Regions from separate parts of the Pectobacterium sp. PL64 genome, predicted to be linked through region 3. Evidence: predicted binding sites of a transcription regulator. Region 3 holds the regulator's gene; each other region holds the start of a gene.
The links. The regulator CRP, encoded in region 3, controls carbon source genes, mostly activating them, when cyclic AMP is high. The targets are predictions, from matches to a motif close to ATGTGANNNNNNTCACAT.
Positions count from the first base shown of each region.

Region 1 (7,590 bases), 890 kb from region 3:
TCGCCAACAGCAGGTAGCGCGTCGCCGCGCCGACCCAACTACTCAGCATCGGCGGCACGTCACGGCTGTCCGCCGCAATCAGCTGGCGCAATGTTTTCACACGGCAATGCACGTCGCGAAACGACTCAACAGGCTGATCCAACACTTGTTTCAGGCTGCTTTTTACGGGAGTCGGGGCGTCCTGCAAAATCAGGTAGGTTTCACACGCCTGTGTAATCATCGTGAGCGATTGCGTATGCAGCGACGTTAAGCGGCGATTGCTGTTCTGCCAGCGCGAGGACTCCAACATCAGGCTGCTGTGCATGCCGTTTAGCGCGGTTGTTTTGCGCACCAGCGCGTGCCATGCCTTGTCTATTGCGTCTTTCTCCGCCCCGCTCATGCAGAGTTGCAGTAACCGATACTGATCCACCAATAGCTCACCGATACTGCGGTCGACATCCTGCTTGATCGAGCGCGGCGAGAACAGTAAATCCGCCAGAATCGCACAGACGATGCCCAACACAATCTCGCTACAGCGTTCCACGGCAAACTGCGGCGTCAGCAGCGGTGTCCCCTGTGTCGACACAATAATAATCAGCGCGGTATAGCCCGCCAGCCCGAACACATAGGCATTTTCGACTTTAACCAGCGAGGAAACCCAGGTGCAGAAGCCCGCCCAAATACAGCACAGCATCAACATCACAACCGGTGCACGAACGGTAGCGATAATGATGACAAGTGCGCCGATACAACCGATAAAGGTGCCGACAACGCGTAGCATGCCACGATGGCGAATGGCGCCAGAAAATGGCTCACCGCCCGCAGCAAACGCTGGACCCGCGGCGACAATCGCCGCCGTCAGCACCGACCAGCGCGGCGTTTCCAACTGGAGATGGAAGCCCAGAAACAGGGACAGCACAATCGCGAAGCTCAGTTTGAAAGCGAAGCGAAGGCGCGCAAACTGTGGCGTCGTAAAGAACATAGCGCCTGTTAGCGACGGAGTTTTCATCATCGCCTCACTTAGCCGAACTCACGCAGGCGATAAAGGAGACGGATGAGCGGCGATGGCGCTTTATCATTGTTGACCTGCTCACCGGTGATTACTACGGTGGCCGTTGTGCCAGCCGGGTAGAGGTCGCCCATTTGGCGGTCGAGGCGAATTTTTACCGGCACACGCTGCGCCAGACGCACCCATTCCAGATTGGAATCCACGTTGGCCAGGCCTTTACTATTCGCGCTGTTACTGTTGTTATTTACCCCAGCTGCCACGCTATCGACCGTGCCATAAAATATCTTTTCGCTACCCAGCGGCGTAATCTCCACACGGTAGCCACGACGCACGCCTTCAAGCTTGGTCCCTTCCATGTACGCCAGCAGATAGAATGAATCCTTCTTCACCAGCGCCACCGCCGTGTTACCGCGTTCGATGAACTCACCGCTCTGCACGTGCAGGTTGGTCACCCAGCCGTCGGCAGGAGCACGTACCACGGTGCGTTCCAGCTCCAGTTGCGCCAGTGACAATACCGCCTGCGCTTTAGCAAGCTGGTGCGTGGCAGTTTCCAATGCATTACTGGACTGATCGATATTTTCCTGTGACATCGCACTGATACCCAGTCGCGCCCGGCGTCCTGATTCCCGACGTTTTTCCGTCACCAGAGCCTGATAGTAGGCAACATCGGCTTCCGCCTGCGCCACCGCCTGATGGTAGCGCGGCTGGTCGATAACAAACAGCACGTCACCTTTGTTCACCAGCTGATTGTCCGTAACGCGAACATCGCTCAATAACCCGCTGACGTCCGGCGCAATCGCGACAACATCCGCCGTAAATTTGGCATCACGCGTCCAGGGCGATTCGGTATAGAACGCCCAGACCCGGAAAATCGCCACAATCGCACACAGCACAATCACCAGCGTAATGACCACGCGGCTCAGTTTTTTGATCAGCACCGCCTGCTGTCTAAACAAGGGTAAAAAGAAAGCTTTCACAGACACCTCACAGACCGTAACGGAACAGTAAATAGAACAGACAGCAGAACAGCGCGCTGTTAAACAGCGCAGGATGCCAGACGAAGTCATAGATCCCCGTCGGTTGCAGCAGGCGATTCACGACAAAAAACAGGGTCAGCGATACCAGCAAGACAAAAAATACGGGGGGAAATGACAGCCCGAATAGCACCATAACCGGGAGTGAACTCATCCTCTTTTCCTTTTTCTATTAGAGAGCGGTAACGAGCAGGTGCGCTACCGAGTGGTAAATTATGTCGTCTGGCGCCCTTTCAGCACCGACAACAGAGCCTCATCCCGCAGGCGAGCAGCCAACGGATGGGATAGCGTTAAACTGATGAATAGCGATGTCAGCAGGGGCTGACTAACGATGGGAAATCAGCGTATTACTCTAATTGGGTAAATAAACACAATCATTGAATGGCTCTGTTCTGCCCAGAACCATCGGATAGGCTATATTATGGATGCTTATTATCACCTTATCTACATAGCGTGATCTAAATCACTTTTAAGCCAGAGTGAATAATGGAAAGACTAAAGAGTATGTCGGTGTTTGCCCGCGTGGTGGAATTTGGTTCTTTTACCGCTGCAGCCCGTCAGTTACAGATGAGCGTATCCGCCGTCAGCCAGACCGTTACCAAGCTTGAAGATGAGCTACAGATTAAGCTGCTTAATCGCAGTACGCGCAGCATTGGTTTGACGGAAGCGGGGAAAATCTATTACCACGGCTGTCGACGCATGCTGCATGAGGCGCATGAAGTCCATGAGCAGCTTTACGCCTTCAACAACACGCCGATTGGCACGCTGCGCATCGGCAGTTCTTCCACCATGGCGCAGAATGTGTTGTCCACCATGACTGCCGCCATGCTGAAGGAATATCCCGGTTTGTCCGTCAATCTGGTCACCGGAATTCCCGCTCCCGATCTGATTGCTGACGGGCTGGATATCGTTATCCGCGTCGGCGCGCTACAGGATTCCAGCCTGTTCTCGAAACGCTTAGGCTCGATGCCAATGGTGGTCTGTGCCGCAAAAAGCTATCTGGCGCAGCACGGCACGCCGGATAAACCATCAGATATGGTGAATTTTTCCTGGCTGGAATACAGCGTACGTCCCGACAGCGAATTCGAGCTGATCGCCCCGGAAGGCATTTCGACCCGCGTCACGCCACAGGGGCGCTTTGTCACTAACGATCCACAAACGCTGGTGCGCTGGCTTAAGGCCGGCGCGGGTATCGCATACGTGCCGCTCATGTGGGTTGTAGACGAAATCAATCGCGGTGAAATCGAGATTCTGTTCAACCGCTACCACTCCGACCCGCGCCCGGTCTACGCGCTCTACACCCGCAAAGATAACCTGCCGCTAAAAGTACAAGTCTGCATTAACTACATGACGGAATACTTCAAAAACGTCGCTCTGACATATCAGGGTTATCGGCAGAATCATAGCGAGGAAAAAAAGTAGGTTTTGCAAAGAGGAAAATGCGAGGCGTTTCCCTCTTTCATACAAAACACATCCCGATCCCGCCATCCGTGCGTTATACCTCTTTCCTTCGTTCAGAAAAGTAAAATCACATGGATAACGTACGAATAAATTCGTACAATATAGGTGAGAGATGGGATTCAAGAATGCCAAAAAGCAGCTTATTGTCTGTTTGCAGTCAGGTAATGTTCTGCATGAGGCCAGAGGGAATATCAGCACGAAGAATTTGCTGGCAACCGGACAAATATCAATAACAGAACTCATTGATATTATTTATCAATCTGCCGGGCCATCTTACTCCTCTTCACCCCATCATTTTGCAGCGCATATTGATGTTCATATCATCCGTTGCCGCCATCGGGGAATACCGTGGTATATCAAATGGTATTTCACCGAGCCGGATTGTGTCTTTATTAGCGTCCACCATTGAGGCGATGACATGAAAATTTTCAAAGTCGGCGATACACAGGCCGCTCTCTGTAACACATGCCAGTCACTTGAAACCGCGACGTTTCAGCTTAAAGACGTCCCGTTCAGCGATAATAGCGGCGTGGTGAGACAGGTTTTGGTTGGCGTTTGCGAACGCTGCGGAAATGTTGCCATCATCCCCCATCAGTCTACCCCCATGATTAAGAAAGCGCTGGATGTGCAACGTAAAGCGTTGGAAAGTCGAGTGCCCGCACACATGATAGACATCCTGAATCTGGCAAGTTGCGAATTAGGTGGGGAGCCCGATTTTATTCCCACGCTGATGAAATATTATCTGCACACACTGGCGGCTGACCACGCAGCGGCAAAAGATATCCCGCGTTTTCTACAAAGTGATTTGGCAAAAGGAAAATCCGAGAAACGTCTTTCACTTAAAGGTCGGCATGTCGCGACAGACATTGATGTACTAAAAACCACGACAAACATCTCCAGCACAACAGACCTGTTAAAAGGCATTGTTCTCAAGATTAAGGAAGACGTTTTGGTACAGCGGGATGAAATACACATCAAGCAGCTCAAATCGATTATTGCCGCGGTGTCCTGATTGTGTGCTCCGCTACATAAAAAAACCGTGCTAATAAAGCACGGTTTTAAAGGAAACTCGGGAGGTCAAAACGAATTATGCGGTGCCGCCGACGGTCAGGCTTTCCAGCTTCAACGTAGGCTGACCCACACCGACAGGTAGGCTTTGCCCTTCTTTGCCGCACACGCCGACGCCTTTATCCAGCGCCAGATCGTTGCCGACCATCGAGATCTGCTGCATCGCTTCAATGCCGGAGCCAATCAGCGTGGCACCTTTGACTGGCGTAGTAATTCGACCTTTTTCGATCAGGTATGCTTCGGATGTCGAGAAGACGAACTTGCCAGAGGTGATATCAACCTGACCGCCGCCAAAGTTTGGTGCATATAGGCCGTATTCGACGCTGGAGATGATCTCTTCCGGCGTGGATTTACCGGCCAGCATGTAGGTGTTCGTCATACGCGGCATCGGCAGATGCGCATAAGATTCGCGGCGACCGTTGCCCGTTGGCGCAACGCCCATCAGACGAGCGTTCAGCTTGTCCTGCATGTAGCCTTTCAGAATACCGTTTTCAATCAGGACATTATATTGCCCTGGAACGCCTTCATCGTCCATCGAGAGCGAGCCGCGACGCCCGGTCAGCGTGCCGTCGTCCACCACCGTACACAGCTCTGATGCAACGAGTTTCCCCATCTGCCCGCTGAATACGGATGTACCGCGACGGTTAAAATCACCTTCCAGACCGTGACCAACCGCTTCATGCAGCAGTACGCCCGGCCAGCCGGCACCCAACACCACAGGCATTGGCCCGGCAGGAGCGGCCACCGCCGACAGGTTAACTAGCGCCATACGCACGGCTTCTTTCGCCCAGGCGTCAACGCGCGCTTCGCCGTCAGCCACTTCCCAGAAATAGTCATAGCCGCCACGCATGCCGCCGCCGCTGGAACCGCGTTCACGTTTACCCTCAGACTCGACCAGCACGCTGATCGACAGACGAACCAGCGGGCGCACATCTGCCGCCAGCGTACCGTCCGTCGCCGCTACCAGCACCAGCTCATACACACCGGTCAGGCTGGCTGACACTTCCTGTACGCGCGCATCTGCGGCACGTGCGACCGTATCAGCACGCTGCAACAGCGCAATTTTATCCTCACGCGTCAGGCTATCCAACGGGTTCAACGTTGGATAAAGCGCATGATGCGACACCGCTCCCAACGTGTGCGCAGTCCCTGTGCCTTGTTCCCGCACAATGCTGCGTGCAGCCTGCGCGCTCTGATGCAATGCGTTCAGCGTGATCTGATCGGCATAAGCAAACCCGGTCTTTTCACCGTCAATCGCACGGATACCCACGCCCTGATCGATATTGTAAGAACCGTCTTTAATGATGCGATCTTCTAGTACCCACGACTCATGGTAGCTGGACTGGAAATAGAGATCGGCATAGTCCAGTCGACGCTCATTAAGCGACCCCAGCACAGCGGCAAGATCGTCAAGATTCAATTTATTGGCGGTGAGTAACTGCTCACTGACAAACGAAAGGCTCATAGTTTTTCACTCTTTATCAGATAATCGGCTGAGTACGCTGCGCTGCCCCAACGGCATTATTCGCCTTTCTTCTTGTTCGGCTCACGCAGCACTTCCTGAATCTTTGGCTGATCGAGGCTACCGGAAATCTGGTAGCGAATCAGCGAAATCTTGTTCCATAGCGGTGCCAACACTTTACTGGCAGCAAACACCGCGGCCCCGACAACCGGGTTAACGGCAAATGCGGTCGCCACCCCCACCGTCGCGGAAATTTCCGGAGCGATAACCGCTTCCATATTGACCTGTCGCTTAGCGAGATCGAGATCGCCTTTTATCGCGATATCGGCCTCCAGCCCGTCGACCAACATATCATCAGTATGCAACACGCCGTCTTTAATCCATGCCGTGTTGCGAATCGAGTCAAAATAAAATCCGCGACCAAACGTATCGCTAAAATCGAACCGCAGCTTACGCATCAGCGCATCAAAGCTCAATAAACGCAGCAATTGGCCAGCCTGACCCGTGCCGACCTCAGCAATTTCACCTTTGCCGATACGCGTGTGCAATATTCCGCTCAGGCTGGCAATATCCGGCGCCCAAGGCGTACCACGCCAGTACAGATCGTAGTCCACATCGAAAGTAACCGGCTTTCAGCGGTGAATCAACGCCGAACCAGTTGGCATTCTGCTCCAGGCTATCCCCCGTCAGGCGGCCTTTTAGCGCAGTCCGCACGCCTTCCGCGTTTTCCTGCCAGGAACCGTTTACCGTCAGGCGGGCTTTGCCCGTATCAATCATACCGTCTGCCAGCGTTAATTTTTCCTTTTCTGGCAGCAGCGTCCCCTGAATACGTCCCATATTCTGCCCGATAATCCAGCACTGGCGACAGTTAAACGCCAGCGACGGCCAGTCTTCAAAGCTGATACTCGGATCGTTTAGCGGTGATTTTTTCTCTGCTAATGCCACCGGGTTGGTCGCTTCATTCCCTTTCCACTGAGGATTGTAGTAGAGATAATTGATGTCGCTGCGCCACATGCCACGATTGGGTATCTCAACCGTTCCGTCAATTTCGCGTCCTTTTGCCTGCACTTCACTGCCAGCAAGCGTATTTTTACGCGTGACTTCCAGATCGTGCCACTGCTGCCCCAGCAGTTGCAGCTCAGGCGTCCGCAGCGTCACCGCTTCTGGAAAACGTAGCGTACTGTGCGCTTTTTTTCCTTCCGCTGATGTCGAGGCACGCAGCGAAGGCAGGAGTCCCAGCCAGCTTTCAGCATCCAGCGGCGGAAGATCGAGCACCAGCGAGGAATCTTCTGGTAATGCAGGAGCCGCCGTTGCCCCGTTCTGCCAGCTTGCTCGCGCCAGCGTCACGGTGTCGCCTTTCAGCAGCCATTGACTATTGAAGTGGTTATCCTTGCCCAGCCGTCCCTGCATCGCGAAACCATTCAGGTCACCGCTAGCTTTTACCTCCAGCGGCAGGCTCTCGCCAGCGGGTTTACTTAGCGGGTTAGGTAAGTGACTACTTACTTTATTTAGATCAGCCTGTACATCAACAGCATACGTTGTTTTACCGGAATGCGGCAGGTTGACGGCCACAGTAC
Region 1 covers NZ_CP092070.1:4,834,649-4,842,238, reverse strand. The annotation lists gene aaeB (p-hydroxybenzoic acid efflux pump subunit AaeB) at 1-988, opposite strand, end outside; gene aaeA (p-hydroxybenzoic acid efflux pump subunit AaeA) at 1,000-1,965, opposite strand; gene aaeX (p-hydroxybenzoic acid efflux pump operon protein AaeX) at 1,973-2,176, opposite strand; gene aaeR (HTH-type transcriptional activator AaeR) at 2,509-3,444, shown strand; gene HP572_RS21745 (hypothetical protein) at 3,596-3,892, shown strand; gene HP572_RS21740 (hypothetical protein) at 3,902-4,495, shown strand; gene tldD (metalloprotease TldD) at 4,571-6,016, opposite strand; partial or broken gene yhdP (AsmA2 domain-containing protein YhdP) at 6,073-7,590, opposite strand, start outside.
Region 1: a site for CRP is predicted at 2,474-2,491, ahead of aaeR (HTH-type transcriptional activator AaeR). Genes of this name have one in related genera too.

Region 2 (7,590 bases), 1.1 Mb from region 3:
TCAGATAACAATAATGCTACGTCGTTAACCGCTACCGATGCCCATCATGGTTGAAATGTGTCTGCACGCTGATTTTTTTGTTAGCAAGGTGATTAACAAAAAGGTCATAAGAATGATGCTTTTTACGGATGATGGCGTGGTCGTCTGTTAATGAATGCCCGGAGTTCTATTTACCTGCACTTATAAAAATAGAGATATAAGCATGAAAAAACTACTTGCCATGTTCTTCTGCCTCAGCGTGGTGGTTAACGCCCCACTGGTGATGGCTGAAGATGCTAAAACGACAGAGAAGACAACGGATGTGGTACTGATCGGCGGGGGCATTATGAGCTCTACGCTGGGCGTGTATTTACAGGAGCTGCAACCAGACTGGTCTATCGACATGGTTGAGCGGATGGATAACGTAGCGGAAGAGAGCTCGAACGGCTGGAATAATGCTGGTACGGGTCACTCTGCTTTCATGGAGCTCAACTACACGCCGGATAATCCTAACGGCCCAATCAACATCAGCAAAGCGTTGGAAATTACCGAAGCGTTTGAAGTCTCCCGCCAGTTTTGGTCCTATCAGGTGAAAAACGGCGTGCTGAACAATCCGCACTCCTTCATTAACAGCGTGCCGCACATCAGCTTTGTCTGGGGTGACGAGAACACCGCCTTCCTGAAACATCGTTATGACGCGATGCAGCACAGCACGCTGTACCGTGGCATGGAGTTCTCTGACGATCCTAATACGATCAAAGAGTGGGCGCCGTTGGTGATGGAAGGTCGCGATCCGGCTCAGAAGATTGCGGCGACTCGTATGCCTATCGGTACCGACGTGAACTATGGTGAAATTACGCGTCAGCTGGTTGGCGCGATGAAAACCAAGCCCAACTTCGCGCTGCACCTGAATTCAGAAGTGCGTGATATCAAGCGTAATGCAGATAACACCTGGAGCGTGACTTACGCCGATCTGAAGAACGGCGAGAAAGAAAGCGTGATTAAGGCGAAGTTTGTCTTTATCGGTGCGGGTGGGGCGGCACTGCCGCTGCTGCAGAAATCCGGTATTCCTGAGGCCGATCTGTACGGTGGCTTCCCGGTTGGTGGCGAATTCCTGGTGACAGAAAACCCGGAAATCGTGAAGCGCCACATGGCGAAAGTTTACGGTAAAGCCTCCGTTGGTGCGCCACCGATGTCCGTTCCTCACCTGGATACCCGTATTTTTGACGGTAAGCCCGTCCTGCTGTTCGGTCCGTTTGCTACGTTCTCCAGCAAATTCCTGAAAAACGGTTCGCTGTGGGATCTGATCGGTTCTGTGACGTTCTCTAACGTGATGCCGATGACGCACGTCGGTCTGGATAACTTCGATCTGGTGAAGTATCTGGTGGGTCAGGTCATGATGGATGACGACGATCGTTTCGCCGCGCTGCAGGAATACTTCCCGAACGCGAAGAAAGAAGACTGGAGACTGGCGATTGCTGGTCAGCGCGTTCAGGTTATCAAGAAAGATGATGACAAAGGCGGCGTGCTGAAGCTGGGTACGGAGATTGTCAGTTCGCAGGATGGTTCGATTGCCGCGCTGCTGGGTGCCTCTCCGGGCGCGTCTACTGCCGCGCCGATTATGCTGAGCCTGCTGGAAAAAGTGTTTAAAGATAAAGTCGCTACGCCAGAATGGCAGGGCAAGCTGAAAGAGATCGTTCCATCTTATGGTCAGAAGCTGGACGGTAATATTGAAATGACCAATAAAATCCGCAGCTACACCAGCAGCACGCTGGGCCTGGACTATATTGAGGTTAAGCCTGAGTAATCGGGGTTAGCTGGAAGTCATGATATAAGGCCGCGCAAGCGGCCTTTTTTGTGCCTTCAAGCCCAATGCGAACTAGCGATCGTCAGTGTTGAGTCCAGGAATCCTGGAAAACGCTTCTGCAATGAAGTCCATGAATACAATGGCTCGCTTCGGTAGCAGGCGATTGGCGACATAAAGAAACTGAATTGGCACTGGCGGTGCTTCGTAGTCGCAAAGTACCTGACACAGCCTGCCGCTCTGTAATCCATCCTCGTATAACCATTTGGGGCCGCTGGCGATACCAAGGCTGGCGATAACAGCTTCCTGTACGGCTTGGGGGGAGTTGACTCGGAATCGCCCCGAAACGTTGATCTCGGTATCGCGAAAATGCCATGTATTACCCGTGTTTAACAGCGAGTACAGAATGCAGTCATGATCGCGCAAATCTTCTGGTGTTTGCGGTATGCCACGACGACTCAGATAGTCTACCGAGGCTACATACACGCGTGTGAAAAGGCCAATCCGGCGCGCACGTAGTGCACTGTCGGAAGGATGGCCGATTCGGATAGCTAACTCGGCACCTTCTTCCACCAGATCGACGAAACGATCGCTCAGTTGCAAATCCAGCGACAACCCGGGGTAGCGGGCAAGAAAAGCGGGTATTTGTGGCATAAGAAAGGCATGAGCCATTGCGGTTGGGCAGGCCACTCGCAGGAGTCCAGTGGGCTCCGTCTCATCGCTCAAGGATGACTCCGATTCTGCAACCGCATCGAGAATTCGGCTGACATCTGCATAGTACCGCTCGCCCTCGGGCGTCAGCACAAGTTGGCGTGTTGTCCGCTGAAGTAGTCTGACGCCCAGATGTTCTTCTAAGGCAGCAACGTATCGACTTACGTTAGGTTGCCCCATATTCAGGTCGCGTGCTGCCGCAGAAAAACTGCCTGTTTCGACAGTCCGTTTAAAACAGGTCATGAGCAGAAAACGATCCACGTGGAGATGCCTCAATTAATGCAGTAATGGAATAAATCATATGCGAAATGGGGAGCTTATCATCATTTATGCATACACATATGATTAGCGCTGTCCCCGGCAGCACATTGCTGCATCCCGCTATGATTATCAGGAGTTCCCTATGTCTCGCTTACACAACAAACGTACCCTTATCACCGGAGGCACCTCCGGCATTGGGCTGGAAACCGCAAAGCAGTTTCTCGCTGAAGGGGCTCGCGTCATCGTTACTGGGGTCAACCCCGATTCTATTGCCGCAGCAAAAGCCGAGCTTGGCAGCGAGGTGCTGGTGTTGCGCGCCGATTCGGCTAGCGTGAGTGCACAGAAGGAACTGGCGCAAGCCGTGGAAGCCCATTACGGAAAAGTTGATGCTGTCTTTCTCAACGCGGGTGTTTCCGTTTGGCAACCGATTGAGGAATGGACGGAGGAGATGTTTGATCGCTCCTTTGACATCAACGTCAAGGGGCCGTACTTCCTGATCCAGTCGTTGCTGCCCGTGTTCGCCAGCCCTGCTTCGGTCGTGCTCAACACGTCGATTAGTGCGCATGTAGGATCGGCTCGTTCCTCGGTTTATTCTGCGACCAAAGCGGCTTTTCTTAGCCTGTCAAAGACGCTGTCGAGCGAACTGATGGCGCGTGGTATTCGCATCAACGCGGTTAGCCCAGGGCCAATCGATACCCCGCTGTATGACAAACTTGGTATCCCCGATACCTATCGCAAACAGGTCAACGAGGAGATCGTCAAAAGCATTCCTTCAGGCCGATTCGGCACGGCGGAGGAGATTGCCAAGGCGGTGTTGTACCTGGCTTCAGATGAGTCCCGATGGACTATCGGTAGTGAGATTGTCGTGGATGGCGGGCGTCTCTTGAACGACTGATCCGACATTATGATGTTCGTGGATTGTCCATCATTAGCTAATCACTACGCCAGTAAGAAAGAGACAAATGCCTTGTGATGAGCAATAAAAAAGCAGGTAAGTTGCCTTACCTGCTTTACCACGTTCTGACTGATAGCAATGAGAACGCGTGCTTTATTTATAAACTCGTACGTTATTTAGAACGCATAGTTAAAGTTCACGCCGTACAGCCAGGCTTTACCTTTGGAGCTGAAAGTGTAACTTGGCGAACCCGCTCTATCAGAGATAGGTTCGCTGATATCAACTTGCTTGCCATGCATGTAGGACACGCCAACATCCACAGACGCGTCTTTATTAAAGGCGTAGGTCGTACCTGCGCTCAACCAGAAACGATCCTGATCCGGGATGGAGATCGAACGTTTGTCGGCCGGTACTGGGCTGTCGTCAAACGCGATACCGCCGCGGAACGTCCAGTTATCGTCATGATAGTAGGTGGTGCCGAGTGCGATACGGTACGCGTCACGGAAGCTTTCATCTTTATGGAACAGAGTCTGACCGTTGTTGCCCGTTGCTTTCAGCTCCTGGAACTGGCTCCAACTGGTATAGGTCAGGCTGTAGTGTACCGCCCACTTCGGCGCCACGCGATGGTAGGCCGACGCTTCCCACATTTCCGGCAGATTCAGCGTCAGCTTGCCAGGGATCGTTGCGCCACCAGTACCGTTCAATGCTGTTACTGCTGTTGGGAGGTTGTTGCTGTAATCGCCGTTAAAATCGATATCGACTTTTGAACGATAAGTCAGGCCGAAGCGATTATTTTCATCGACTTCATAAAGGATACCCGCATTCCAACCGTAACCCCATTCCTTACCTTCCAGACGAGCTATTTCTGAGGAGGGACCAGCGACTACCCCTTGTAATCCACCAGCAGCGGTAGGTACGTTTGCCAATTCACCTGCTCGACGAACAATCTTGGCATCAGCATAGACGGCGTTAACCCCTAAACCAAAGCTAAAATGCTGGTTCAGGCGATAAGCGGCGCTCAGATTCAGGTTTGATGTCAGCAGGTCGGTCTGTCCACCAATGGAACCTGCGGCATAGTTATCATTGAATTCCGTTGCTAAGCCATAGTTGGTGGTAGCGGAAGCACCAACCGCCCATTGCTCATTCAGCGGCATGATGAAGTGTAGGTTCGGCACCCAGGCGTGCGGCGCAATATTTTTGGCGCTGGTATTCTGCCCAGTCAGGGAGTTTTTCCCCTGAACATCGATATCCGGGTTGATATAAGTGACACCACCGGAGAATGAAGGGCGGTCAAACATGGTCATGGTCGCCGGGTTACGGCTACCTGAGGTCGCATTATCGGCTACGGCACCTTCACCAGAAAACGCGCGTCCCAGACCAGATGATGAGTATTCATTTAGCTGGAAACCAGCTGCGGACACATTTGCTGAAAACAGGGCCACCGCAACAGCAATTGTGGATTGTTTGAACAGGTTTTTCTGGTTCATGACCAAAACCTCTTTATATGCTTGTTATTTAACTTTGTTACACGAAGTAACAAGGGACGCGCATTGTAGGGGGCGCACTCAGCCTGACAAAGCAGACCAGTTGCCAAAGTATAAGTTGGGAATACGACAATGTTGCGCTCGTGTATTAAAAATATTTCTAAAATGATGCAGAATTTAGACCTGCTTAACGTTTTGGTTAATTTGTGTGAAGAGATATTACTCGGTCTTTACTGCCTTATAACACCGTAATGTGATTGATATCACTAAAATTACTGGTCAGCATGAAGTGCTGGCACTGCTTCGGGATGAGGGAGTAAAATATAAGGAAGATAAAAATATTTGAACTGGATCATATCTCCCGCGTTTTAAGAGGAAAGTAGCATGACGAACGTAATCAACAAATGCAGTGCTGAAGAAACCGCAGCCTGCTGCTGTGTCGATGTTGGCACAATTATGGATAACACGGATTGCACGGCGTCTTACAGCAACGTTTTTGGCGATCGTGCTGAGGCGGAAGCGGCACTGGCCGCCCTGACGGAAAAAGCGCGTGCGGTAGAGTCTGAACCTTGCGAAATCGCCAGCACGCTGGAAGACGTAGACGGCGGCGTTAAATTGGACATCGATTTCACGTTCAGTTGCCAGGCTGAAACGATGATTTTCCAGCTCGGCCTGCGTTAAGCCTTCCTTCTGGCAGGCATTGCGTTATCGCATCGCCTGCCTGACTCGTTTTGTTTCCCTTCGTTATTTCTATCCACCACTGTCGGTGGTGTCGTCACTTATCCATTCTCCCAATGCGCATGTTAATTGGCCATAGAATCGGTCGGCATGTTGTCGGCGTTCCCCAGATCGTCGCGATGTCTTCATAAAAACGGTGCAGCATTTCGTCTCGTCCTGCTTTCTTCGGTTGTATTAGTCATCTTTATCACCTGAGTCTTGTCATAAGGTTGATGGTATCAGGGCTGACAACAGCATGCTCTTCACACTTTTGTGTTGCGCAGCTTTGCGTAATGTAACTATCTGGTTAACAATGAAATCAGGTCTGACCTGTTGTGCGCGTACTTTATTTTCGGTTAACAGGAGCGTTTATGAGCGAGGTATTACCTCTGATAACCCGCCGCGGCGATCGCATTGCGTTCGTGAGCGGATTACGCACCCCATTTGCCCGGCAGGCAACGGCCTATCATGGCGTACCTGCCATCGAATTAGGGAAGCTCGTTACCAGTGAATTACTGGTTCGCACGGGGATCGACCCTGAACTGATCGAGCTATTGGTGTTCGGACAGGTGGTCCAAATGCCCGAAGCGCCGAATATCGCCAGAGAGATCGTGCTCGGCACGGGCATGAGTGTGCATACCGATGCCTACAGCGTGTCGCGCGCCTGCGCCACCAGCTTTCAGGCGGTCGCCAACGTGGCGGAAAGCATCATGGCGGGGACGGTGGAAGTCGGCATTGCTGGCGGGGCGGATTCCTCTTCCGTGCTGCCGATTGGCGTCAGCAAAGCGTTGGCCAGAACGCTGGTGGATATGAACAAGGCCCGGACGCTGAGCCAGAAGTTGAAACTGTTAAGCGGTCTGCGCCCGAAAGACCTGCTGCCAGTTGCGCCTGCCGTGGCGGAGTATTCCACTGGGCTGCGCATGGGTGATACCGCCGAACAGATGGCAAAAACCTACGGCATCACGCGCGAAGAGCAGGATGAACTGGCGCACCGCTCGCACAAGCTGGCGGCTCAGGCCTGGGAATCCGGCGTGTTGCGCGATGAAGTCATGACGGCTTACGTCCCACCCTATGACAAGGCGCTGAGTGAAGATAACAACGTGCGCCATGATTCCGCGCTGGAGCAGTACTCCCGTTTACGCCCAGCGTTCGATCGCCGACACGGTACGGTCACGGCGGCGAACAGTACGCCGCTAACAGATGGCGCGGCAGCGGTGTTGATGATGAGTGAATCCAAGGCCAAAAGTCTGGGGATCACGCCGTTAGGCTACCTGCGCAGCTATGCATTCAGCGCCATCGGCGTACAGCGTGATATGTTGTTGGGGCCGGCTTATGCCTCCCCGCTGGCGTTGGCAAGGGCTGGCGTGACGCTGGCTGATCTGACGCTCATCGATATGCACGAAGCCTTTGCCGCCCAGACGTTGGCAAATCTCAAACTGTTTGCCAGCGATGAGTTTGCTCGGAATCAGCTGGGTAGAAATGCCGCGCTGGGTGAGGTGGATCGCACCAAGTTCAATGTGTTGGGGGGATCCATTGCCTATGGACACCCCTTTGCCGCTACTGGCGCGAGGATGATTACCCAAACGCTGAATGAATTGCGCCGTCGTGGCGGCGGGCTGGGGTTAACCACTGCCTGCGCGGCGGGCGGGCTAGGTGCGGCAATGGTACTGGAGGTGACGCCATGAACGATCAACAGCCTTTCTCCGTGACAACATCATCTGCAACGGAAAAAACAGCGC
Region 2 covers NZ_CP092070.1:2,872,352-2,879,941, reverse strand. The annotation lists gene mqo (malate dehydrogenase (quinone)) at 203-1,786, shown strand; gene HP572_RS12945 (LysR family transcriptional regulator) at 1,859-2,755, opposite strand; gene HP572_RS12940 (SDR family oxidoreductase) at 2,898-3,650, shown strand; gene fadL (long-chain fatty acid transporter FadL) at 3,827-5,137, opposite strand; gene HP572_RS12930 (YfcZ/YiiS family protein) at 5,519-5,815, shown strand; gene fadI (acetyl-CoA C-acyltransferase FadI) at 6,223-7,536, shown strand; gene fadJ (fatty acid oxidation complex subunit alpha FadJ) at 7,533-7,590, shown strand, end outside.
Region 2: a site for CRP is predicted at 5,386-5,403, ahead of fadL (long-chain fatty acid transporter FadL). Genes of this name have one in related genera too.

Region 3 (7,590 bases):
TGATCGACAACGCGACAGCAACGGTTAATCCCGGCCAGAAAGTCGGCCTGGTTGGCAAAAACGGCTGTGGTAAATCTACACTGCTGTCATTACTGAAAGGCGAAATCAGCGCCGACGGTGGCAGTGCGACCTTCCCGCAAAACTGGTCACTGGCCTGGGTCAATCAGGAAACGCCTGCGTTGGATAAACCCGCGCTGGACTACGTGATTGACGGCGACCGTGAGTTTCGCCAGTTGGAAGCCGCGTTGCAGACCGCCAACGAAGAAAACGATGGCAACGCCATTGCCACGCTGCACGGCAAGCTGGATGCCATTCAGGCCTGGACGATTCAGGCCAGAGCATCAAGCCTGCTAAACGGGCTAGGATTTTCTCAGTCACAGTTGCAACAGCCCGTCAGTGCTTTTTCCGGCGGCTGGCGGATGCGTTTGAATCTGGCACAGGCGCTGATCTGTCGTTCAGACCTGCTGTTACTGGATGAACCGACCAACCACCTCGATCTGGATGCGGTCATCTGGCTGGAAAAATGGCTGAAAAACTATGCCGGCACGCTGGTCCTGATCTCGCACGACCGTGATTTCCTCGATCCGGTGGTGACCAAGATTCTGCACATTGAGCAGCAGTCGCTCAATGAGTACACGGGTAACTACTCCTCGTTTGAACGCCAGCGCGCCACCCGTCTTGCACAGCAGCAATCGCTCTATGAACATCAGCAGGAGCGCGTCGCGCATCTGCAACACTACATCGACCGCTTTCGCGCACAAGCGACCAAAGCCAAGCAGGCACAAAGCCGGATAAAAATGCTGGAACGCATGGAGATGATTGCGCCAGCGCATGTCGATAACCCTTTCCGCTTCAGTTTTCGCGCCCCGGAGTCGTTGCCCAATCCACTGATGAAGATGGAAAAGGTCAGCGCAGGCTACAACGACAAGCCGATTCTGGAATCCATTAAACTCAATTTAGTGCCGGGTTCCCGCATCGGGCTGCTCGGCCATAACGGTGCGGGTAAATCTACGCTGATCAAACTGCTTGCTGGCACGCTCGCCCCGCTGAAAGGGGAAATTGGGCTGGCAAAAGGTGTGAAGCTCGGTTATTTCGCCCAGCACCAGTTAGAGTTTCTACGTGCGGACGAATCACCCTTGCAGCACCTGGTGCGTCTGGCAGAGCGGGAAACGGAACAGCAGCTGCGCGACTACCTCGGCGGCTTCGGTTTTCAGGGCGACAAAGTCACCGAGATCACCGAGCGCTTCTCCGGTGGCGAGAAAGCCCGTCTGGTGCTGGCACTGATCGTCTGGCAGCGCCCGAACCTCCTGCTGCTCGACGAACCGACCAACCACCTCGATCTGGATATGCGTCAGGCGTTGACCGAAGCGTTAATCGATTTTGAAGGCGCGCTGGTTGTCGTCTCGCACGATCGACACCTGATCCGTTCTACTACGGACGATCTCTATCTGGTACACGACCAAAAAGTAGAACCATTTGACGGCGATTTGGAAGATTACCAGCAGTGGCTGGTCGGCCTGCAACGTCAGGAAAATGCAGCCGATGAAGCGCCAAAAGAAAATACGGCCAACAGCGCGCAAGGCAGAAAAGATCAGAAACGCCGCGAAGCCGAGTTGAGAACGCAAACGCAGCCGCTGCGCAAACAGATAACCAAGCTTGAACAGCAAATGGAAAAGCTGGGAGAAACGCTGGCAGCGCTGGAAGCTCGGCTGGCGGACAGTGCCATCTACGACATCAGCCGCAAGGCCGAACTCACCGACTGCCTGCAACAGCAAACCAAAGTCAAAATCGAGCTGGAAGAAACGGAGCTATCCTGGCTGGATGCGCAGGAACAGCTAGAGCAGATGATGCAGAGCGATTCGCTTTGATATTAGTTGCCTGAAAAAGAGTCGCGAGCGAAAAACCGCTCGCGACGTTATCAACGAAGCCTTAATGCCAAATCAACAGCACGCAGGCGGCGGTCAGCAGCCCCATTGACACATTAAAGATAATCCACGCTTTCTTACTGCGCAGCAGTCGTCCAATCATCGTGCCAAATCCGAGCCAGATGACGCCGGACACCAGATTGACGAGCACAATCCCGATGCTTATCGCGATCACGGACTGGTTATAGCCTTCCCCCGCCAGACTAAAGCTGGCAACCGCGCCCAGCGCCATGAGCCACGCTTTCGGGTTCAGAAATTGCAGCAACCACCCTTGATAGAGCCGGATCGGCTGGGGCGGCGCAACGGACGCTTCCAGTCGTTCGTAAGCCGCCGTGGCGATTTTCCACGCCAGCCAGAGCAGATAGGCGCTACCGAGAACTTTCAGAATAAAGTGCAGCGAAGGGTAAATCAGAATCAAACCACCGACACCGAATGCCACCAGCAGCAAAATGCTCTGCATGCCCAGCATGATGCCGATCATCAGCCACAGTGAACGCATAAAGCCAAAATTCGCGCCCGAGGTGGTCAACAGCATATTATTCGGCCCTGGTGTGATGGCCGCTACCCACAAAAACCCCAACATCGAAAGAAATAAACTCAGTTCCATTATTTGTGGGCGCTCCTGACCCAAATGTCGTACCAACTGGCAGCATTGAAGCTAACAGTGTGATATTGATCGTACAAGAGCCGACAACAAGATTTCTATATCCTTTATGTATGACCATTTTCGTCCGCTAAGCGGCGCTCATAACCCACATCTGCAAACGCTATTACCGCGTCTGATCCGCCGTCATGCGCAATTCTCGCCAGTCTGGCAGTCACTGGAATTACCGGACGGCGATTTCGTCGATCTGGCCTGGAGCGAAGCCCCTGAACAGGCGCGGCACAAACCGCGCGTGGTGCTGTTCCACGGGCTAGAAGGCAGCTTTCATAGCCCCTACGCTCACGGCCTGCTGCATGCCTGTCAGCAGCGCGGCTGGCTGGCCGTCATCATGCATTTCCGCGGATGCAGCGGTAAACCCAACCGGATGAAGCGTATTTATCACTCCGGCGAAACCAGCGATGCCAGCTATTTCTTGCGCTGGATGCAGGAGACGCTGGGCGATGTGCCTACCGCCGCCATCGGCGTATCTCTCGGCGGTAACATGCTGGCCTACCTGCTCGCGCAGCAAGGTGAAGCCTGTTCCCTGTCCGCGGCCATCATTGTTTCCGCGCCACTGATGCTCGAGCCCTGTAGCCGTCGGATGGAACAAGGTTTCTCCCGCGTCTATCAGCATTACCTGCTGCGCCTGTTGAAACAAAACGCCGGCCGCAAGCTGGCGGCGTATCCAGATACATTGCCAATTCAGCTACCGCAGTTGAAGCGAATCCGCCAACTGCGGGAGTTTGATGACGTCATTACCTCACGTATCCACGGCTTCCGCGATGCGGCCGACTACTATCGACGCTGTAGCGCTCTGCCACTATTGCCTCAGATACGTAAACCGCTGCTCATCATCCATGCGAAGGACGATCCTTTCATGACATCAGAGGTGATTCCCGATCTGTCTCAGTTACCGTCTAATATTGAGTATCAGCTAACGGAGCATGGCGGGCATGTTGGCTTCGTCGGCGGAACGTTGCTGAAACCGGAAATGTGGCTGGAACAGCGCATTCCCAACTGGCTTAGCCCATTTTTGGACCAGGTCAGCGACTCTTTTTCTTCAGGAACCGTTTTTACTCAGGAACCCTTTGAATCAGGAAACATAGCGTGATTATTCCCTGGCAACAGCTCGATCCAGAAACGCTGGATAACATCATCGAATCCTTCGTCCTGCGGGAAGGCACCGATTATGGCGAACAGGAGCGTTCGCTGGCACAGAAAGTGGAAGATATCCGCGGCCAACTCCAATCTGGCGAGGTGGTGTTGGTGTGGTCTGAGTTACATGAAACTCTCAATATCATGCCGCGTAACCAGCTCAATTCCGGAGGGCATGCCCCTTATTGAGCACGCCGAAAGTCGTGAAAGAACGCGCCAAACATGCTAACAATGATGACAATTACGTCTTTTTTGAGGATGCGCGCAGGCCTTCGGTCTACGCGGGCATCGCGATCACGGAGTCACGCACCTTATGTCACATCAGCATCCGATTATTGCGGTTACCGGCTCCAGCGGAGCGGGAACCACGACAACCAGTCTGGCCTTCCGTAAGATTTTCCAGCAGTTTGATCTGCGTGCCGCCCAGTTAGAAGGCGATAGCTTTCACCGCTATACCCGTCCGGAAATGGATATGGCGATTCGTAAAGCGCGTGATTTAGGACGCCACATCAGTTATTTCGGCCCGGAAGCGAATGATTTCAGCCTGCTGGAACAGTCGTTTATTGAATATGGCCTGCACGGGCGCGGCCAGACGCGTAAATACCTTCACACCTACGATGAAGCGATTCCCTATAATCAGGTTCCCGGAACGTTCACGCCGTGGGAACCAATGCCGGAACCCACCGATATCCTGTTCTATGAAGGACTGCACGGCGGCGTGGTCACCGAGCAAAACGACGTGGCACAGCATGTGGATTTACTCGTCGGCGTGGTACCGATCGTCAACCTGGAATGGATTCAAAAGCTGATTCGTGACGTCAATGAGCGCGGCCACTCGCGTGAAGCAGTGATGGATTCCGTCGTCCGCTCAATGGAAGACTACATCACCTATATCACGCCACAGTTCTCTCGCACCCACATCAACTTCCAGCGCGTGCCTACCGTGGACACCTCCAACCCGTTCGCCGCCAAGTCGATTCCTTCACTGGACGAAAGCTTCGTCGTGATTCACTTTCAGGGATTGGATAATATTGATTATCCCTATCTGCTCGCCATGTTGCAGGGTTCCTTTATCTCCCACATCAACACGCTGGTCGTTCCCGGCGGGAAAATGGGGTTGGCGATGGAATTAATCATGGCGCCGCTGGTACAGCGGTTAATTGAAGGGAAAACCATCGAATAAGCATCGAGATACACGGGGCGACCACAGGGGTGAGGCCTCCCTACGGGAACCTCCCCCTGTGTTTCCCCTAATAACAGGCTTAAGTGACCAGAATTAGTGCCCAGAGACAGGGGTTATGCCAGCACCCTAATTTCGTGGCTGTGCGTCACCTCAACGGCTTTGCCCAGCATCAGTGCGACAGAGCAGTATTTTTCCGCCGACAGTGCAACGGCTCGCTCGACAACTTTGTCGGTCAATCCTTTTCCCGTCACGATAAAATGCAGATTGATGTGGGTAAATAAACGCGGCGCGTCAGACCGACGCTCTGACGTTAATTTCACTTCGCAATCCGCGACATCGTTGCGGCCTTTTTGCAGAATCGATACCACATCAATCGCGCTGCATCCGCCTACAGACATCAACACCATTTCCATCGGACTCGGCGCTTTATCACCGGAATTGCCGTCCATCAATATCTGATGCCCTGATGCGGATTCGCCCAAAAACGTTAAGCATTCAACCCATTTTACCCGTGCCTGCATGATGCCTCTCCACTAAAAATTTTTTGAAAATTTATACCGTTACTGTACAAAAACCAGCGTTAATCAGCGCTTTGTCATGCTGAAGCGAGACAACACAAGACACGTCCTTAAAGCTGTGTTAAAACGAAAATAGAATAGACCTTTTCTGGACAAACCCAGAAACGAAGAAGATGATGACCTGGCCAGACATACCCCAGCCATGTTTACGGTGCGGCAAGGCAGCAACCGGAAAATAAAGGGTACAGAGGTTTCAGTATATTCCCTGACGTCATTCTGCCTAGACTGAATTTTATTTTTTTAGCAGTTAAACACGCCGTACAGGGAACTCTGACCCCTGTAATTTGCGCAGTGAATTACAACAGAGGATGATAGCGAATGGTTCTCGGCAAACCGCAAACAGACCCAACTCTCGAATGGTTCCTTTCCCATTGTCATATTCACAAGTATCCATCGAAGAGCACGCTGATTCACCAAGGTGAAAAAGCAGAAACGCTTTACTACATCGTGAAAGGCTCTGTCGCAGTGCTAATCAAAGATGAAGAAGGCAAGGAAATGATTCTCTCCTACCTCAATCAGGGCGATTTTATCGGCGAGCTCGGCCTGTTTGAAGAAGGTCAGGAACGCAGCGCCTGGGTTCGGGCAAAAACTGCCTGTGAAGTGGCTGAAATTTCCTATAAAAAATTCCGCCAGCTCATCCAGGTTAACCCGGATATCCTCATGCGTCTGTCTGCGCAAATGGCAAGCAGACTTCAGGTTACCTCTGAGAAAGTCGGCAACCTCGCCTTCCTTGATGTGACCGGCCGTATTGCCCAAACCCTACTCAACCTGGCCAAACAACCTGATGCCATGACGCATCCAGATGGCATGCAAATAAAAATTACTCGTCAGGAAATTGGGCAAATCGTTGGCTGCTCGCGTGAAACCGTGGGCCGCATTCTGAAAATGTTAGAAGACCAGAACCTGATCTCTGCACACGGTAAAACGATTGTCGTTTACGGCACTCGCTAAGCCCCTGTCGCGGTACCCTACCAATAAAAAAGCGTGAAGCCTCGGCCTCACGCTTTTTTTATGGCGAACATCCTGCTCGCCACCCTGCGGGCCGTCGCAAGCGACGTTGAAAAACGTTCCCTACGTTTTTTTATGGCGAGCGTCCTGCTCACCACCCTACGGGCCGTCGCAAAACGACGTTGAAAAACGTTCCCTACGTTTTTTTATAGCTGATCTTTTAAGAACAGAGTCAGTTTGCTGCGTTAACGACCTGCGCGACGGCTTTGGCGAATTTGGCCATCCCTTGCACAATATCGTCTTCATTAATGATCAAAGACGGTACAAAGCGGATCACATTCGGCCCAGCCATCAGTACCATAAGCCCCTGAGCCGTTGCCGCCGCCAGAAACTCGCCTGCACGACCGTGCCATTGCGGTTTCAGTTCCGCGCCCAACAGCAACCCCATACCGCGAACCTGTTCGAATACACCGTACTGCTGATTGATTTTCTCAAGCTCACTGACAAAGCGATCGTGGCGATCCGCCACGCCTGACAGCACTTCCGGCGTGTTGATAATATCCAGCGCGGCTTCCGCCACCGCACAGGCCAGCGGATTGCCGCCATAGGTGGTGCCGTGTACACCAACCGTCATGGCCGATGCGATCTCTTCCGTCGTCAGCATCGCGCTAATTGGGAAACCACCGCCCAAGGCTTTAGCCGTTGTGAGAATATCCGGCGTAATGCCGTAGTGCATGTAGCTGAATAGTTTGCCAGTACGCCCCATTCCGCTCTGCACTTCATCAAACACCAGTAGCGCCTTGTGCTGATCGCACAGATCGCGAACGCCTTGTAAAAACTCAGGCGTAGCAGGCGTAATCCCCCCTTCACCCTGAATCGGCTCCAGCACGACTGCACAGGTGTGATCGTCCATCACCGCTTTAACCGCAGCCAGATCGTTGAAGGGAACATGAACAATATCCGCAGGCTTAGGTCCGAAACCGTCGGCATATTTAGGCTGTCCGCCGACCGAGACGGTGAACAGCGTCCGACCATGGAATGCATTGTAGAAGGAGATGATCTTGGTTTTATACGGACTATGGCGTTTAACCGCATAGTGACGCGCCAGCTTAAAGGCCGCTTCGTTAGCCTCAGCACCGGAGTTAACAAAGAACACGC
Region 3 covers NZ_CP092070.1:3,941,806-3,949,395, forward strand. The annotation lists gene HP572_RS17710 (ABC transporter ATP-binding protein) at 1-1,868, shown strand, start outside; gene HP572_RS17715 (LysE family translocator) at 1,930-2,532, opposite strand; gene HP572_RS17720 (hydrolase) at 2,639-3,679, shown strand; gene HP572_RS17725 (YheU family protein) at 3,676-3,912, shown strand; gene HP572_RS17730 (phosphoribulokinase) at 4,037-4,906, shown strand; gene HP572_RS17735 (OsmC family protein) at 5,020-5,427, opposite strand; gene crp (cAMP-activated global transcriptional regulator CRP) at 5,803-6,435, shown strand; gene HP572_RS17745 (aspartate aminotransferase family protein) at 6,665-7,590, opposite strand, start outside.

Region 4 (7,590 bases), 290 kb from region 3:
TGTCGCTCACCGTTATCGGGCCATTCGGGATCTACCTCGGTAAACTGCTGGCACTGTTTATTCAGAGCCTGTTCGATGTGTCGTCTATTTTTGCTGGTTTCGTGGTCGGTGCGATTCGGCCTGTCGCGATTCTGACTGGCATGCATCACGCGATGACGCCCATTGCGCTGCAAAATTTCAGCAATCAGGGCTTTGATATGCTGATGCCAATGATGTGTATGGCTAATATGGCGATTGCGGGTTCCACGTTTGCCATCTACTTCCATGCCAAAACCCGTCAGGACAAATCTGTCGTGCTGTCTGCTGGGGTTTCCGCGCTGCTCGGTATTACCGAACCTGCACTCTTCGGCGTACTGACCAAGTATAAAAAAGCGTTTATCTCCGCAACTATTGCCAGCTCCATCGCGTCGGCCTTTATCGCGTACTTCGGTGTCCGACTGTATGGCTATATCTTGTCGAGTATTTTCAGCCTGCCAGCCTATATCGGTCCGTACTTTAGCTACGCGGTATCCGGCATGGCCATCGCCATCGTGCTTTCTTTCACGCTGACTTATATTCTGGTCGTCAGAGCGTCCAAACAGGCGTAACCGCACCTGCGGGGCCGCTGCGCCCCGCCATCCCCCCTCCGCGATACTCTAAATAATTCGAGTTTCAGGAAGGCGGCAAGTGAAGGAATCCCGATGAACTTACTCAGGTAAGTGATTCGGGTGACTGACAAACCTGCCAGAGGCAGGTTTGAACGCTGCTTGCAGCGGCCCCAACGGGGCGAGACACACTCAAGTGTGTCGAGTAGCGCAGCCAACGCACATGCAACTTGAAGTATGACGAGTGTATTAGTTGCCCTAATATCCGCGCCCCTGTAATTAAATTTCACAAATTGCCAAGCCCGCCTCAATGCAAGTACAAAGAATAAGGAGAAGAAAGAATCGTCAATTGACGAACCCGCCTTATCGTGGCTAGATGGAGGCAGTGCGTCAAAATATGTCAAGTGAAATAAACTTACAAAAATAGTAGGGATGGTCAGGGTAACTATGAACGAACAATATTCCGCAATGCGCAGTAACGTCAGTATGCTCGGCAAGCTTCTCGGCGATACCATCAAGGAAGCACTGGGTGAGAACATCCTTGATAAAGTCGAAACAATCCGCAAGTTGTCAAAGTCTTCCCGCGCAGGTAATGAAAAACATCGTCAGGAGCTGCTGACCACGCTGCAAAACCTGTCTAACGATGAACTGTTGCCCGTTGCCCGCGCATTCAGCCAGTTCCTTAACCTGACCAATACCGCCGAGCAATACCATACGATTTCACCGCATGGTGAAGCGGCGAGTAACCCGGCACTGCTTTCCAACGCCTTTGAGCGCCTGAAGGAAAGCAAAGATCTGACCGAACGCGATATCCGCGATGCCGTGGAGTCGCTGTCGATCGAACTGGTGTTGACCGCACACCCAACCGAAATTAACCCGCCGGACGCTGATCCACAAGCTGGTGGAAGTGAATACCTGCCTCAAGCAGCTCGACCATAACGATCTGGCTGATTATGAACGTAATCAGATCATGCGCCGCCTGCGCCAGCTGATCGCACAGTCCTGGCATACCGATGAAATCCGTAAAATTCGTCCTACCCCGGTAGATGAAGCCAAATGGGGCTTCGCCGTGGTGGAAAACAGTCTGTGGGAAGGCGTACCCGCGTTTTTACGCGAGCTGGATGAACAGCTGGAACAGGCTTTCGGCTACCGTCTGCCCGTTGACGCCGTTCCGGTGCGTTTTACCTCCTGGATGGGCGGCGACCGTGACGGTAACCCGAACGTCACGGCAGAAGTGACTCGCCATGTTCTGCTACTCAGCCGTTGGAAAGCGGCCGATCTGTTCCTGCGTGATATCCAGGTGCTCGTTTCCGAACTGTCGATGTCCGAATGTACGCCGGAGCTGTTGGAACTGGCCGGTGGCAGCGAGGTGCAGGAACCGTACCGTGCCATCATGAAATCACTGCGTTCGCAGTTGAGCAGTACGCTGAGCTACCTGGAAGCGCGCCTGACGGGCGAAGAACGTCTGCCGCCGAAAGATCTGCTGATTACCAACGAACAGCTTTGGGAACCGCTCCACGCCTGCTACCAATCACTGAAAACCTGCGGCATGGGCATCATCGCCGACGGTCGCCTGCTGGATACGCTGCGCCGCGTGCGCTGCTTCGGCGTGCCTTTGGTCCGCATCGATGTCCGTCAGGAAAGCACCCGCCACACCGAAGCACTGGCTGAGATTACCCGTTATCTGGGTCTGGGCGACTACGAAAGCTGGTCAGAGTCCGACAAGCAAGCCTTCCTGATCCGTGAACTGAGCTCCAAGCGCCCGCTTCTGCCGCGCTACTGGGAACCGAGTGCGGATACCAAAGAAATGCTGGATACCTGTCGAGTTATCGCCAAAGCGCCACAGGGCTCTATCGCCGCTTACGTTATTTCAATGGCGCGTACGCCTTCCGATGTGCTGGCCGTTCACCTACTGCTCAAAGAAGCAGGCTGCCCGTTTGCCTTGCCGGTCGCGCCGCTGTTTGAAACGCTGGACGACCTGAACAACGCCGATGATGTCATGAAGCAATTGCTGAGCATCGACTGGTATCGCGGCTTTATTCAAGGCAAGCAGATGGTCATGATCGGCTATTCCGACTCCGCAAAAGACGCGGGCGTGATGGCCGCTTCCTGGGCGCAATACCGTGCACAGGACGCGCTGATCAAAACCTGTGAGAAAGCGGGTATCGCACTGACGCTGTTCCACGGACGCGGCGGTTCCATCGGTCGCGGTGGCGCACCGGCTCATGCTGCGCTGTTGTCACAACCGCCGGGTAGCCTGAAAGGTGGCCTGCGCGTGACGGAACAGGGCGAGATGATTCGCTTTAAGTATGGCCTGCCGGAAGTCACCATCAGCAGCCTGGCGCTGTATACCGGTGCAATTCTGGAAGCAAACCTGCTGCCACCGCCGGAACCAAAACAGGAATGGCACGAGGTGATGGATGAGCTGTCCCGCGTGTCCTGCGATATGTACCGTGGCTACGTGCGTGAGAACCCGGATTTCGTCCCTTACTTCCGCGCCGCAACGCCGGAGCTGGAACTGGGTAAACTGCCGCTGGGATCCCGTCCGGCCAAGCGTCGTCCGAACGGCGGCGTGGAAAGCCTGCGCGCTATCCCGTGGATTTTCGCCTGGACGCAGAACCGCCTGATGCTGCCAGCGTGGCTGGGTGCGGGTGCCGCATTGCAGAAAGTGGTGGATGACGGTAAGCAGGAACAGCTGGAAGCCATGTGTCGCGACTGGCCGTTCTTCTCAACGCGTATCGGCATGCTGGAGATGGTGTTCGCCAAAGCCGACCTGTGGCTGGCAGAGTATTACGATCAGCGTCTGGTCGAAGAGAAGCTGTGGCCGTTAGGGAAACAGCTGCGCGATCAGCTGGCCGCCGATATTAACGTTGTACTAGCGATCTCCAACGACGATCACCTGATGGCAGATCTGCCGTGGATCGCCGAGTCGATCGCCCTGCGTAACGTCTATACCGATCCCCTGAACGTATTGCAGGCCGAGTTGCTGCATCGTTCACGTCAGCAGGAAAAACCGGATGCCGATCTGGAGCTGGCGCTGATGGTGACTATTGCGGGTGTCGCCGCAGGTATGCGTAATACGGGCTAATTGCGCAGTCAGCAAAAACTACACAGACAGCAAAACTATACACAGCAAAAACAAAGGCCGGTCAACTGACCGGCCTCTTTTGTGGAAAAATCAGTCACGCGGTGATAATGGATAGATCGTAAAGCCGCTGTGAGTACCTTACGCCAGATAGTTATCCTGCAACCAAGTATTTATCCTGCAAATAATTCCGTGCACGATTATCCAGACCGTATTCCACTTCAAGCCAGCTATCAATTGAGCCGTGTCGTTCGTAGATGGCCTGTAGCGCCGTCACGATGAACTCTTCCTGCACCGACAGCACATAAGAGAACTGTCCCAGCGCTTTCTCATTCAGCGTTGCCGACAGATGTGTCAGTAGCTGCTGGCGGAACGGCGTCAGCGTCGTCTCGGTGAGCAGGTAATCTTCCATCACCGTCTGCTCATCTGCCCCCAGCGCAAACATCACCAGCGCCGAACCAATACCGGTGCGATCTTTACCGACGGCGCAGTGCTGTACCAGCCCGCCCTCATCCGGCCGCAATAGCAGTGATACCAGCTGTTTATAGGCTGAGTTATTGAAAGGCAGACGGCGGTAGAGTTCCAACATAAACGCACGGGAATCAAACGCTGCCAGCACATCGGATCCCAATGAATCCAGATTAGCCGTCACTTCATGGCGCAATGGGTTGGCTGGGTAAGCGTGATAATTAGCCCCCGTCCACAAGACGTCGGGCTTCTGCGCAATTTCATCGGCATCCCGATAGTCCACCACGTGAGAAATCGGCACGCCAGCAAGGTGTTCGCAGTCAGCCTGACTCAGCAGATCCAGCGAACCGGAGCGAAAAAGTTTACCGTGTCGGATAAGCCGCCCATCAGCAGCGCGGTTGCCGCCTAAATCGCGGAAGTTGATTCCGCCGTCCAGCGGTAATAAAGAGGGATGAAGCAACGTTGGTTCGGTCATACATCTCCTTGCGAGGTTGAAAGGCGAGCAAGGCAACTTGAGTTATTCAGTGTATACCCTAAATAATTCGAGTTGCAGGAAGGCGGCAAGCGAGGGAATCCCGATGAGCTTACTCAAGTAAGTGATTCGGGTGAGTGAACGCAGCCAACGCACATGCAGCTTGAAGAATGACGGGTATATCAGGATACGGGCTGGCATCGATGATGACCAGCCCAAAATACCATCAATTTTTGTGCTTATTCAGCAGCTAACAAACGACGAGTCGCGTCCAGCAACACCTTGATGACGGTGGTTTCGGCCAGCTTCATGGTCGCCGCATCTGGGATTTCCTGCTGGGTACGGTTCACGATCACGCCCGCGATCATGCCCGCTTTTAACCCCTGGCTGGCGCACATGGTCAGCAACGTGGCGGATTCCATTTCATAGTTCAGCACGCCCATGCTCTGCCATTCTTCCATCGAGCCGCGGAAGCGACGGACAACGCGTCCAGAGAAGGTGTCATAGCGTTCCTGACCCGGATAGAACGTATCGGAAGACGCGGTGATGCCCACATGCAACGCCGCACCCGATGCCTTAGCCGCTTCCACCAGCGCGGTGGTACAGCCGAAATCGGCAACAGCTGGGAATTCCATTGGCGCGAAGTGCAGGCTCGCCCCATCAAGGCGAACGGCCGCGGTGGTCACCAACACATCGCCGACATTGATGCCGGACTGAATCGCACCCGTCGTACCGACGCGCAGGAAAGTACGGATACCGAGCTGTGCCAATTCTTCTACTGCGATTGACGTTGACGGGCCGCCGATACCGGTCGAGCAAACAATCACCGCCTTGCCATCCAACTCTGCACGCCAGGACGTAAATTCACGGTGTGATGCCAGATGTACCGGGTTATCCATCAGGCGAGCAATTTTTTCAACACGCTCAGGATCGCCGGGGACGATAGCCAGCGTCGCGCCCTGTAAATCGTTCTTGACCAGACCAAGATGGAACACATCAGATGTAGACATAACTGCCTCCCGGGCAATCAATTGGGTATTCAGAGAAATCGCGCCGGACGCCTCCTCTATGCTGCCTGTCGCAGCCGGTCAGCGTCCGTTCAATAAAAAGACTCTAGCGCATCATTACGTTTTTTTAAGTGACGAGAGTCACCGATGAAAAAGAAACAAATATCAACATACATAAAAAATGTGACTTAAATCACTATTTATTGGGTAAGGAATTCATTTTTGCCGATTAATTGTCTTCTAGTGTAGATTCTTTAATCATTGATAGTATTTATCATAGCGATTTCGAAACCCCTCTTTCACATGAAATCCGGCTAACCGGTAACAGGAGAGCGCGTAATGAAGACTGATGAACAGACGACCTTCAAACATCTTCCTCAGGGGCTATCCCCGGCAGTAGAACCGCAGACCGCCTCCATCATTACCACGGATTCTGTCGGTATCATTGCCAGCGAAACCACCATTTCTTCTCAGGGTGAGCAGCTACCCGCGTATATCGCCAGACCGGAAAATCATGAGAAGCCACTTCCTATCGTTCTGGTGGTCCAGGAGATTTTCGGCGTTCATCAACACATTCAGGACGTTTGCCGCAGGCTGGCCAAGCAGGGCTACATGGCCATTGCGCCAGAGCTGTATTTTCGTCAGGGCGACCCCAGCCAATATAACGATATTCAGCGAATCCTGACCGAGCTGGTGTATAAGGTGCCCGATACACAAGTACTGTCCGATCTCGATCACACGGCCAACTGGGCGATTAAACAGGGCGGCGACGCGAGTAAACTGGCGATAACGGGTTTCTGTTGGGGCGGACGCATCACCTGGCTCTACGCCGCACACAACCCACAGCTCAAGGCGGCCGTTGCCTGGTACGGCAAGTGTACAGGTGAGAAAACGCTGAATAGCCCTAAACATCCGGTCGATGTCGCAACGGAATTAGAAGCCCCGGTACTGGGATTGTACGGCGCGAAAGACGAAGGAATTCCGTTAGGACAGGTCGATATTATGCGGCAGGCGCTGCGTGCCGCCAACGCGGCGGCAGACATCATCGTCTACCCCGATGCCGGGCATGCTTTCCATGCCGATTATCGCCCCAGCTACCATGAAGAATCCGCACGCGACGGCTGGCAGCGTATGCTGGCATGGTTCCAGAAAAACGGCGTGGCGTAACGCCGTCACTCGTTTTACATCTTATTCCACGATCTAAAACGCCACCGAATAACGGTGGCGTTGGTATTTTACCTTTTGACGACTTTACAGAGACAGACAGCCTTAGAACGTCGTCCAGTCGCCGTCATTGCCCTTATTTTTCGCCGATGCAGGCGCTAAAGACAGCGTTGGCGTACGCGTTGGTGCCGATGCATAAGACGCAGTTTTGCCGCTGCCATATGACTGCAACTTAAACGCGCTTACCGCTTCCGCCAGCACAGAGGCCTGTGATTGCAGAGACAGCGCCGCAGAGGCCGACTCTTCAACCAGCGCCGCATTCTGCTGGGTCGTGGTATCAATCTGTCCCACTGCCAGATTCATCTGGTTAATCCCATCGCTCTGTTCACGGCTGGCCTGCGAGATTTCGCTGATGATCTCATTCACATCCCGCACATAGCCCGTTAATCCGCTCATCGTTTCTTCAGCGGTATCCACCAGCGACATGCCTTCCTGAATTTTACTCACAGAGTCGTCGATCAAATCCTTGATCTCACGCGCGGCGGTCGCACTGCGCTGTGCCAGAGAACGGACTTCCCCTGCCACCACTGCAAAACCACGCCCTTGCTCGCCCGCCCGCGCGGCTTCAACCGCGGCGTTCAGCGCCAGAATATTGGTCTGGAACGCAATGCCGTCAATCACGCCAATGATTTCCGCCATACGCTGGGATGAATCGCGAATGCCGCGCATTTTCTGCGTCACAGAAACCATAACGTCGCCGCTTTGCTTAGCCGCACCAGAGGCCTTATTCGCGATGTCGGTTGCCTGCTG
Region 4 covers NZ_CP092070.1:4,235,645-4,243,234, forward strand. The annotation lists gene HP572_RS19050 (PTS transporter subunit EIIC) at 1-587, shown strand, start outside; partial or broken gene ppc (phosphoenolpyruvate carboxylase) at 1,032-3,672, shown strand; gene HP572_RS19060 (tyrosine-protein phosphatase) at 3,824-4,612, opposite strand; gene udp (uridine phosphorylase) at 4,849-5,619, opposite strand; gene HP572_RS19070 (dienelactone hydrolase family protein) at 5,956-6,783, shown strand; gene HP572_RS19075 (methyl-accepting chemotaxis protein) at 6,886-7,590, opposite strand, start outside.
Region 4: a site for CRP is predicted at 5,798-5,815, ahead of udp (uridine phosphorylase). Genes of this name have one in related genera too.